DNA from 2 places in the Paenibacillus sp. FSL H8-0332 genome. Region 1 is predicted to be linked to the other one. Evidence: a T-box and tRNA genes for the amino acid it is inferred to sense, from the RefSeq annotation. Region 1 holds a T-box; the other holds one or more tRNA genes.
What was found. The T-box of region 1 lies ahead of NST43_RS24110 (valine--tRNA ligase). A T-box ahead of a tRNA ligase gene usually reads a tRNA of that ligase, here a tRNA-Val.
Positions count from the first base shown of each region.

Region 2: it has a tRNA-Val gene. The T-box ahead of NST43_RS24110 (valine--tRNA ligase) is inferred to sense a tRNA for this amino acid. The anticodon was not compared.

Region 1 is NZ_CP150145.1:5,583,621-5,588,342, reverse strand. Features, by position in the region: gene NST43_RS24120 (LysM peptidoglycan-binding domain-containing protein) at 1-356, shown strand, start outside; gene NST43_RS24115 (stalk domain-containing protein) at 557-1,219, shown strand; T-box leader at 1,313-1,596, shown strand; gene NST43_RS24110 (valine--tRNA ligase) at 1,755-4,391, shown strand; gene NST43_RS24105 (folylpolyglutamate synthase/dihydrofolate synthase family protein) at 4,397-4,722, shown strand, end outside.
Region 2 is NZ_CP150145.1:2,681,991-2,686,712, reverse strand. Features, by position in the region: gene metG (methionine--tRNA ligase) at 1-572, shown strand, start outside; partial or broken gene NST43_RS11480 (aldo/keto reductase) at 616-998, opposite strand; gene NST43_RS11475 (hypothetical protein) at 1,171-1,293, opposite strand; gene NST43_RS11470 (NUDIX domain-containing protein) at 1,326-1,685, opposite strand; tRNA gene NST43_RS11465 (tRNA-Val) at 1,842-1,913, shown strand; partial or broken gene NST43_RS11460 (Rpn family recombination-promoting nuclease/putative transposase) at 1,987-2,625, opposite strand; gene NST43_RS11455 (hypothetical protein) at 2,773-3,216, opposite strand; gene NST43_RS11450 (hypothetical protein) at 3,484-4,056, opposite strand; gene NST43_RS11445 (GNAT family protein) at 4,304-4,722, shown strand, end outside.

The DNA.
Region 1 (4,722 bases):
TTGCCCTTGGCAGCAAAAAAGAACCGGGAGCCGCGGAGAAGGAGCCGCTCACCTTCTCCTCGCTGCTCAGCGCAAGCCGCGCCAACAGAGAGCAGGAGGAGCTGCTCTCGGGCAATATTGACTCTGTAGCGGAGGCTATCCCTGAGGCCGGCAATGATACAGCGTGGAAGAGCCGGTTCATCGGCGGCATGGGCGGAACGGAGCTGTTCCGCAAGGTACGGCTCTGCATCGTGCAGCGGGAAGAGACGCTGGATACCATTGCCGAGAAATATCAGCTTAGCACCCGGGAGCTGACCATGTACAACCGGCTGTCCGGCCAGATTGTAGAAGAGGGACAGGTCTTATACATTCCTTGAGATTGACGGTGTGCGGAGAATTCAGGCTTAACAGGAACAGCCCTTGCCTTATGGATGGGGCTGTTCCTGTTTTCTTTGTGAAATCCGCTTTTGGTTTACAAACCGTTCAGCCGGGGGTAATAGTCACTACCGGCCTACATACATTACACATTCAGGCAGCTATGCGCTGGTACACCACTTCTGGAAGGATGATAACTCACATGAAGAAAAAAGTGGCAGCCACTGCGGCCGCACTATGCTTGACGCTCACAGTCTCGGCCGGTGTCTACGCCGCCAGTAATCTGCAGGAGATCAAGGCGCTCCTGAACAACAAAATCGGGATCGTCGTGAATGGCCAGGCGTACACGCCCAAAGACGGCAACGGCAAAACCCTCGCCCCGATTACCTACAACGGCATTACTTATCTGCCTGTACGCTCCATCGGCGAAGCGCTGAACACCGCTGTCACTTACGACGCTGCTACCAGCCGGGTAATCATCGGCGATGCGGCTGCCCCGGCTGTCTCCTCCGGCGGCTCGTCCGCAGGAACACCAGCGGATTCCGTGAAGCGTCCGAAGAGTCTGCCGGCGGACTTCCCGCTTCCGGCCGATGCGAAGATATTTGATCTGATCGAAGGCTCGGCGACCGGTACGCCGTCCGCGACTTTCAGCTACCGCACGAAGCAGAGTCTGGAGACGCTCGGCAATACGTATAAGGACTATTTCGTGCAAAAAGGAGCAACCTCCAAAACAGAGGAGGTCTCAGCCTCGGCCTTCTCCATTATTGATGTTGGAAGCAAGTTCGCCGTAACACTGGATGGAGCTCCCGGAACAGGCAGCAACCAGGGCTTCAATGTGGTTCAGGTGATCTGGAGCGGGGAGTAAGCGCTGCGGCTTAACTGCTGCCTGCCGTTTAGTGCATATGCTGGTTGACTAGGGATAATACTGAATGTATTATTGAACTAAGTAATAACTAGCATAAAGACTGGGAACGGGAAGAGTAGGCGGTCAGCCCTTCAGAGAGCGGAATTATTATTGGTGTGAATTTCCGCAGGATGCAGCCCCCGAAGTCGCCCCGGAGTTGCCCTTCTGAGCTTGTCTTCATCCTGAAGACCGGTTAGGATGCGGCCGGACGCAGCCGTTATCTGCAGAAGTGTCGCGCTAAGCTTCAGGAACCTGTAAGGGGACTTAAGGCAGAGTTTTATTTTTTGTTGGCGCGAAACAAAGGTGGTACCGCGAAAGAATGGCCTTTCGTCCTTTGAGACGAAGGGCCTTTTTGTATTCTCAGAAACCACTAGCTACTCAATACATTAACAGTGGAGGGTTCACAATGGCTGATAATAACAATGCAGCAGCAGAGCTGCCGAACCAGCAGGAAGCGGCAGAAGATACCGCCGCAGCTAATCACAAGCAGAGCGACATGCCGACTACATATGATCCGGGAGCGGCAGAGAAGAAATGGTATGCGTACTGGATGGAGAACGGCTTCTTCGAAGCCGGCAAGCGGCCGGATGCGGAGCCTTACAGCATCGTTATTCCGCCGCCGAATGTAACAGGAATGCTGCATATCGGACACGCACTGGATTTCACGCTTCAGGATGTGCTGATTCGAACCAAGCGGATGCAGGGTTATGATACCTTGTGGCTGCCGGGTACGGATCATGCAGGCATTGCTACGCAGACCAAGGTAGAGCAGAAGCTGCGACAGCAGGGAATCTCCCGCCATGATCTGGGGCGCGAGAAGTTCCTGGAGCAGGTATGGGCCTGGAAAGACCAGTACGCAGAGACGATTCATGACCAATGGGCCAAGATGGGCCTGTCTCTGGATTACTCCCGCGAGCGGTTTACCTTTGATGATGGAATGAAGAAGGCAGTAAGCAAGGTATTTGTGGAGCTGTACCAGAAGGGCCTGATCTATCGCGGCAAGCGGATTATTAACTGGGACCCGGCTGCCCGTACAGCGCTGTCTGATATCGAGGTTGAATACAAAGAAGTGAACGGTCATCTGTACCATTTGCGTTACCCGCTTAAGGATGGCAGCGGCCATATCACGGTGGCTACCACACGGCCCGAAACGATGCTGGGCGATACTGCGGTAGCGGTACACCCTTCGGATGAGCGTTATAAGGATCTGATCGGTAAGACGCTGATTCTGCCGATTACCTTACGTGAGATTCCCGTGATTGCCGATGAATACGTCGATAAGGACTTCGGCAGCGGTGCGGTTAAGATTACACCGGCCCATGATCCGAACGACTTCGAGATGGGAGTCCGCCATAACCTTCCGCAGATCAATGTAATGGATGAAGGCGGAGTGATGAATGAGGAAGCAGGCGCCTACCAGGGAATGGACCGCAGCGACTGCCGTAAGGCCATCGTAGCGGACCTGAAGGAGCAAGGCGTGCTGATCTCCATTGAGGATCACGTACATCAGGTAGGACACAGTGAACGTTCCGGGGCCGTAGTAGAGCCTTATCTGTCCACCCAGTGGTTCGTCAAAATGCAGCCGCTGGCAGAAGCAGCCATCGCCGCACAGAAGGACGGAGACGGAGTTCACTTCGTGCCGGACCGCTTCGAGAAGACGTACCTGAACTGGATCGAGAATGTCCGCGACTGGTGTATCTCCCGCCAATTGTGGTGGGGCCACCGTATTCCGGCCTGGTACTCCGAATCCACCGGGGAGATTGTAGTTGCACATGATGAAGAAGAAGCACGCCGCATCAGCGGACTGTCCGACCTGAAGCAGGATGAAGATGTTCTGGATACCTGGTTCAGCTCGAATCTCTGGCCGTTCGCTACCTTAGGCTGGCCTGACGGGGACAGCAGCGACTATCAGCGCTACTATCCGAACAACGTACTGGTTACCGGCTACGATATCATCTACTTCTGGGTAGCGCGCATGATTTTCTCAGCCATGGAATTCACAGGACAGAAGCCGTTCTCCGATGTGCTGATGCACGGACTCGTACGCGATGCCGAAGGACGCAAGATGTCCAAGTCTCTCGGCAATGGCATCAATCCGCTGGATGTTATCGAGCAGTACGGCGCTGACGCCATGCGCTATATGATTACTACCGGCAGTACAGCGGGACAGGATCTGCGGTTCCGGATGGAAAAGGTAGAGCAGGCGCGCAATTTTGCCAACAAGATCTGGAATGCCTCCCGGTTCGCGCTGATGAATCTGGAAGGCGTAGCCTTTGAAGATATCGACATTACAGGTGAGCTTGGCACAGCGGACCGCTGGATTCTGCACCGCCTGAACGAAACTTCCCGCGATATTACGCGTCTAATTGACTCGTACGAGTTCGGCGAGACTGGCCGCCTGCTCTACAACTTCATCTGGGATGATCTGTGTGACTGGTATATCGAATTCGCCAAGCTCTCGCTATATGGAGCGGACGCAGCCGCCAAGGCCAAGACCCAGTCCGTTCTGGCTTACGTGCTGGACCGCACACTGCGCCTGATTCACCCGTTCATGCCGTTCATTACGGAGGAGATCTGGCAGCATCTGCCGCATCAGGGCGAATCCATCACCTTGGCCGAATGGCCGAAGTACGATGCGGCGCTTGAGAATCCGCAGGCAGTGTCAGAGATGAACCTGCTGATGGATATCATCCGGGCCGTTCGCGGTATCCGCGCGGAAGTGAATGCGCCAATGAGCAAGAAGGTCGAACTGATTATCAAAGCCGGCAGCCAGGACACCCTGGACATTATTTCCCGCAACGACAATTACATCGGGCGCTTCTGCAACACCTCTTCGTTCGAAGCAGGTCTTGCGCCGCAGACGCCGGATAAAATGATGTCCGCCGTGGTTACCGGAGCGGAACTGCTTCTGCCGCTGTCCGGTCTGATCGATATCGACCAGGAGATTATCCGTCTTGAAAAAGAAGTTCAGACCCTGAACAACGAAGTGGAGCGTGTGGAGAAGAAGCTCAGTAATCAGGGCTTTGTAGCCAAAGCTCCGGCAAAAGTCATCGAAGAGGAACGGGCGAAGCAGGCGGACTATTCCGACAGACGCGAGAAAGTGCTGGCCCGTATTGCAGAGCTGAGAGGATAACAGACATGGAAGAGATCATCCGGAGCGGCGCTGCCGCTCCCTTAAGTTCTTATACAGAAGCGGTAGACTGGATCAACAGTCTGATTCCTTTTGGAATCCGGCCGGGTCTGGAGCGGATAGAGCTGCTGATGGAGAAGCTGGGACATCCGCACCGCAAGCTCAAGTTCATTCATGTGGCCGGGACGAACGGCAAGGGATCGACCTGCGCCTTTTTGACCTCGGCCCTTATTCAGAGCGGATATTCGGTGGGGACCTTTACCTCTCCTTATATCACGAAGTTCACGAACCGGTTCCAGTACAACGGGACGGATATTCCCGAGGAGACTCTGCT
Region 2 (4,722 bases), 2.9 Mb from region 1:
ACAGCCATAACAGCGAGCTGCTGGGCGCGTTCGGCAATTTCGTCAACCGCAGCCTCGCATTTGTGAATAAGTCCTGGAATGGCAGAGTTCCAGACGGAGTCTTGGACGAAGCATGGGTTAGCAGTCTGGAGCATCTGTATAAGGAAGCAGGAAGGTTAATTGAAGCCGGACATTTCAAGGAAGCCCTGGAGTTCATCTTCTCGCATATCCGCCAGGCCAACAAGTATTTCGATCAGCAGCAGCCGTGGCTCCAGATCAAGCATGATCCTGCGGCCGGGGGCAACACTCTGTACACTTGTGTTCAGATTATTGCCAATCTGTCTAACCTGCTGAACCCGTTCATCCCCTTCTCCTGCGAGAAGATTAGAGGCTTCCTGTCCATAGAACAGCCTGTATGGCACCCGGTATCCGTCCTGGTAGAGCAGCCTATATTGGAGCTTGAATTACTGTTTGAGCGGATAGAGGTGCAGCGCATAGAGGAGGAAATAGAGCGGATGAAAGACAAAAGCGTCCTGCCTCTCATACCGCTCACCAAAGCAAGCGGCACAGAGAAGAACGCTACAGGAAATTAATATAGATGAATACACAGCGGCTGTCCGCTCTGTGTGATGACTTTTAGTTCTGGCCGGGATAACGCGCTCCGGCTGCAATCCCTTGCGGGGATATCTGCTCAATCCGGGCGAGGTCCTCTGCCGTCAAAGTAACCTGAAGCGCTCCGAGGTTCTCTTGTAACCGCTCCAGCCGCTTCGTGCCTGGAATCGGCACAATCCGCTCTCCTTGTGCAAGAAGCCAAGCTAGGGCCAGCTGTGCCGGGGCGCAGCCTCGGATAAGCCGATATAGCGGATCTTCCCTGCCTTGAAGAGGTCAGTCAGTGTACCGGCGGTTTCCTCAATAGGGGTGTTCGGATCAGGACCGTGCTGATAGTACAGATCGATATAATCTGCGCCGAGATGATAGAGGCTGGCATCTACGGATTTTTTGATATAGGCCGGGTCTCCCTTGGGTCCCTGAGGTTCATATCATAATAAGTTCTGTACACTCCTACTGAATAGAGAGAGAACTCCTCCCAGTTCAGCATCCGGCGGCGCAGCTCCAGATCCAGGAACAGAAGACGCAGCATTATGCGCTCAGAATCAGGCAGACCTCCGAAATCACTAAGCACTTCACTCGCTATAGAAGCAAGAGTATCCGGCAGGCCCGGATTCCATAGCTCACAGCTTCAGGCTGCAGACGGTCCCGGCGTGATCTCAGGTAGTCGCCAAGACACTTAAACCTCGTAATCGCATAACTCATGAGCTGGGCCTCCTTTCAGCATTACAATTGATTCACAGATGCTTCAGATATTCACATAGTCTTGCATATAGCGTGGGGTAAATCCCCGGGTATGTCACCGCCTGCGGCAGCTCGCTGAAGCTTCGAAGCTCTGCCATTTCGTACGGGGGCAAAGTCCCGAACTTTTTGACATCTGCATAATACAACATCCCGTAGCTCTCTGCCAGGTCTTCACTACTGACCGAATAGATGCATAACGGATGCAGTTCATATTCTTCAGCACCTGTCTCTTCGTAGAGCTCTCTTACCGCAGCTTCCCCGGGACCCTCACCCGCCTCAATATGCCCGCCGGCAAATTCCCATGTGGACCGCTCACGGTGCCGAACCAGCACCCAGTCCTCTCCTTGCTTCATAAAAAGTACCATTATTGTAAACTAATATGGATGGGGTGTCGTGGGTTTTTGTCACTGCGGTGGTGTGACAGGGTCGTGCTTAACGGTATCATCTATCGCGTATTAAAAAATCTCTTGCCATTCCCTCACGTCCTGTGTTATTATAAATCTCGTTGCAGGACGGTAGCTCAGCGGGAGAGCACTATCTTGACAGGGTAGGGGTCATGGGTTCGAACCCCATCCGTCCTATATATGGAAAGCCTTAAAGAAACGAAGCCGATCATAAGATCGGCTTCGTTTTTCGTTGTTATCAATGGCCTTATCAAACTGACTTTAACTTTAAAACTTCTTGCTCTGAGAGGCCTGAGGCTCTAACAATAATGGAAATTTCCACTCCAAGAGCAAGAAGTTCACGCACCATTGCCTCTGCCTTTTTTCGTTCACCCTCTGCTCGTCCTTCTGCTTTCGCTCCGTTCATCCGCGACGCCTCATCCCGCAAATACTTCATCCGGGCATCATATTCCATACGTGTAGCGGCATCCTGACTCAGGAACTCCAGCGTATCCATTGCTTTTTTTAGCATAGGCTCATTCATGGTCAGCACCTCCCAGTTTGGTTGTTCGACACCCTTCAGGAATAATAACCAGTTAATCAGACCACCAGTCAATGGAACGGCCTGCTCCTCAAGCTTCGTTAATTCCATCACATGTATCTCAAGATCATTGTTAAGAGATATCCCGGTATGATCTTCCCGCAGGCGAAAGACATTATGATGGCGGTCATTCGGCAGGCAGGAGTAGTTCAATATATTGATCGTCACACACTTCTTCAATTGACTATAATCGTCGCCTTTTTGAATCTGGTGGTAATACATCTCGCTCCAGTAGAAAAGTGTCCGCTTCTCCATATTGTATGGATTGAACAATTGCATTTCGATGTTAATCCGTTTGCCCTCAGCCGTTTATCACTCCAATCATATACATTGATTATATCATGGCAGAACTACTCGTTGTAGACAAAGCCAGCCTTTAAGGTCCCTATATTGCTATTCTGTCCCCAATGCTCAAAGAAACATACTAGCACATGCTTGATCTTCAGCCCCCCCCTTTTACCTAAGCGTGATCGCCATTCGCTTATCCACCAATACAACGGCGTCTGCTTCACCCTTACCGTTGAACATGGCTGAAATTACATATATTTTCGTGTCATCTTCAGCTTTCGCTACCCATTCTTTCTCCTGCAAATAGCGCTTGTTAATCGAATCGTAAGCATAATCCAGGTTTCTCTCCATATCCTTCAGATATTGCTCGCCATAGATTTGTTTGAAGTCATCCTTGGACATGCCAACTTTAAAACCGCCAACAGTTTCATACGCATCTTTCGACTCCTCGCCCAGAGAAATGCCTGCCACTGTATCCTCACGGTACATAATTCTTACGCCAGAGCTATACATGACTGAATTGGCGATATCCTTCTCCTCCCCCTTGCCCAGTACCTCTTCCGCTTCCGCACGGCTCATTCCATACTCAACAATGGCTTTATGATCATTCACCTTTTGGATGGCTAAGTGTTTGGTGGTCACCCCGTCCTTTGAATTTGCACAAGCGGTCAATACAAACAAGAACAATAATACCAGTACTGTTTTTCGCATAATGCCCTCCCAGATGTTTTTATCTAAAGTTTACCATCGTAGGCGCGACAAGAAACAGGCCGCATCCACGCACCAAATTAAACCTTTGGTTACCATTGTAAGAGTTATAAAAAAAGACTGCATGAGCACATGCCCACACAGCCTCTATTAATGGCGATCATGACGCTCTTAACTAAGCTTATATCTCTCAGTGATTACAGAGGCACTAACCGAAAATCCTCTTTTCTGCATCGTTGCTGTCAGAGTCTTTTGAACACCGCCGTCAGGATCGCACACCAGATATTTATCAAAATTTGAAGCCGAGGAGTTATGCCCGTCCACAATGACATAGTGGGAGTTTCCGTTTTGTTCAAGTCTCATCATGCAGATGTTCCCTTTTTCTGCTTCCACTGAAACGTCAGCAATCGGAGTAATAGTTACACCTATGCTCTGACTTCCGATTTTTGCAGTGAATCCACTTGCCGTGAAATCAGCAGCATTATTGGTCCCTTTCGTTGTTGCTTCTACAACGGCATAATACACATTCGATTTGGTTGCATTAGACAACCTGCCTTTATATAGAATAAACATCCCAAGAGCGCAAATTGCACAACCATATTTCTTAATATCTCCACCGGCTGCAGTTTTCCCGCATTTTTTGTAAAAATTAGAGTCTGTAAAAGCTGAGGTAGAGGTACCTGGATAGTAAATCGAAGTATCTCCCTGGTTAATCAGATGGGTAGACGATAGTTTATGTGGCATAAACTATACCTCCTAAAATATATTTGAGAGGAACGAAATCCCTAGGTTGACTTCGCTCTCACAATACATAAGATATGTTGATAGATTAGAAGTGGCCACCAAGCAAAGTACCCTTCATTATGAAGATTTGTTGAAGCGGTCCTGATATAATAGAGGCAGCTTACACACGGAAAGGACTGAACTATGCGCAGATATCAATAGTTGTACCTCACCAATACCATATATATTTAATGGAGGTAACTTATTGATGATTACAGAATTACAAACCGAGAGATTAGTATTAAGACAAATGCGCACCGCCGATTCAGCCAGCCTGTTCCCGATCTGGTCCGATCCTGAAGTCACCCGGTTCATGAATATCAGCAGCTTCACGGATGAGAGTCAGGCCGTGGAAATGATTGAGCTGCTGGGTAAGTTAGCCACCGAGAATCAGGCGATCCGCTATTCCATTACAGAAGCAGAATCCGGCCGGATTATCGGCTCCTGTGGTTTCAATACGCTGGACTATGACAATGCCAAGACAGAGATTGGTTATGACCTTAGCCGCGAATGCTGGGGAAAAGGATATGTGCCTGAAGCCCTTCGCGCACTAATAGATTATGCGTTTGATACACTGGGCTTCAATAGAATAGAAGCAAAGGCCCAGCCTGCTAATATCAATTCTAT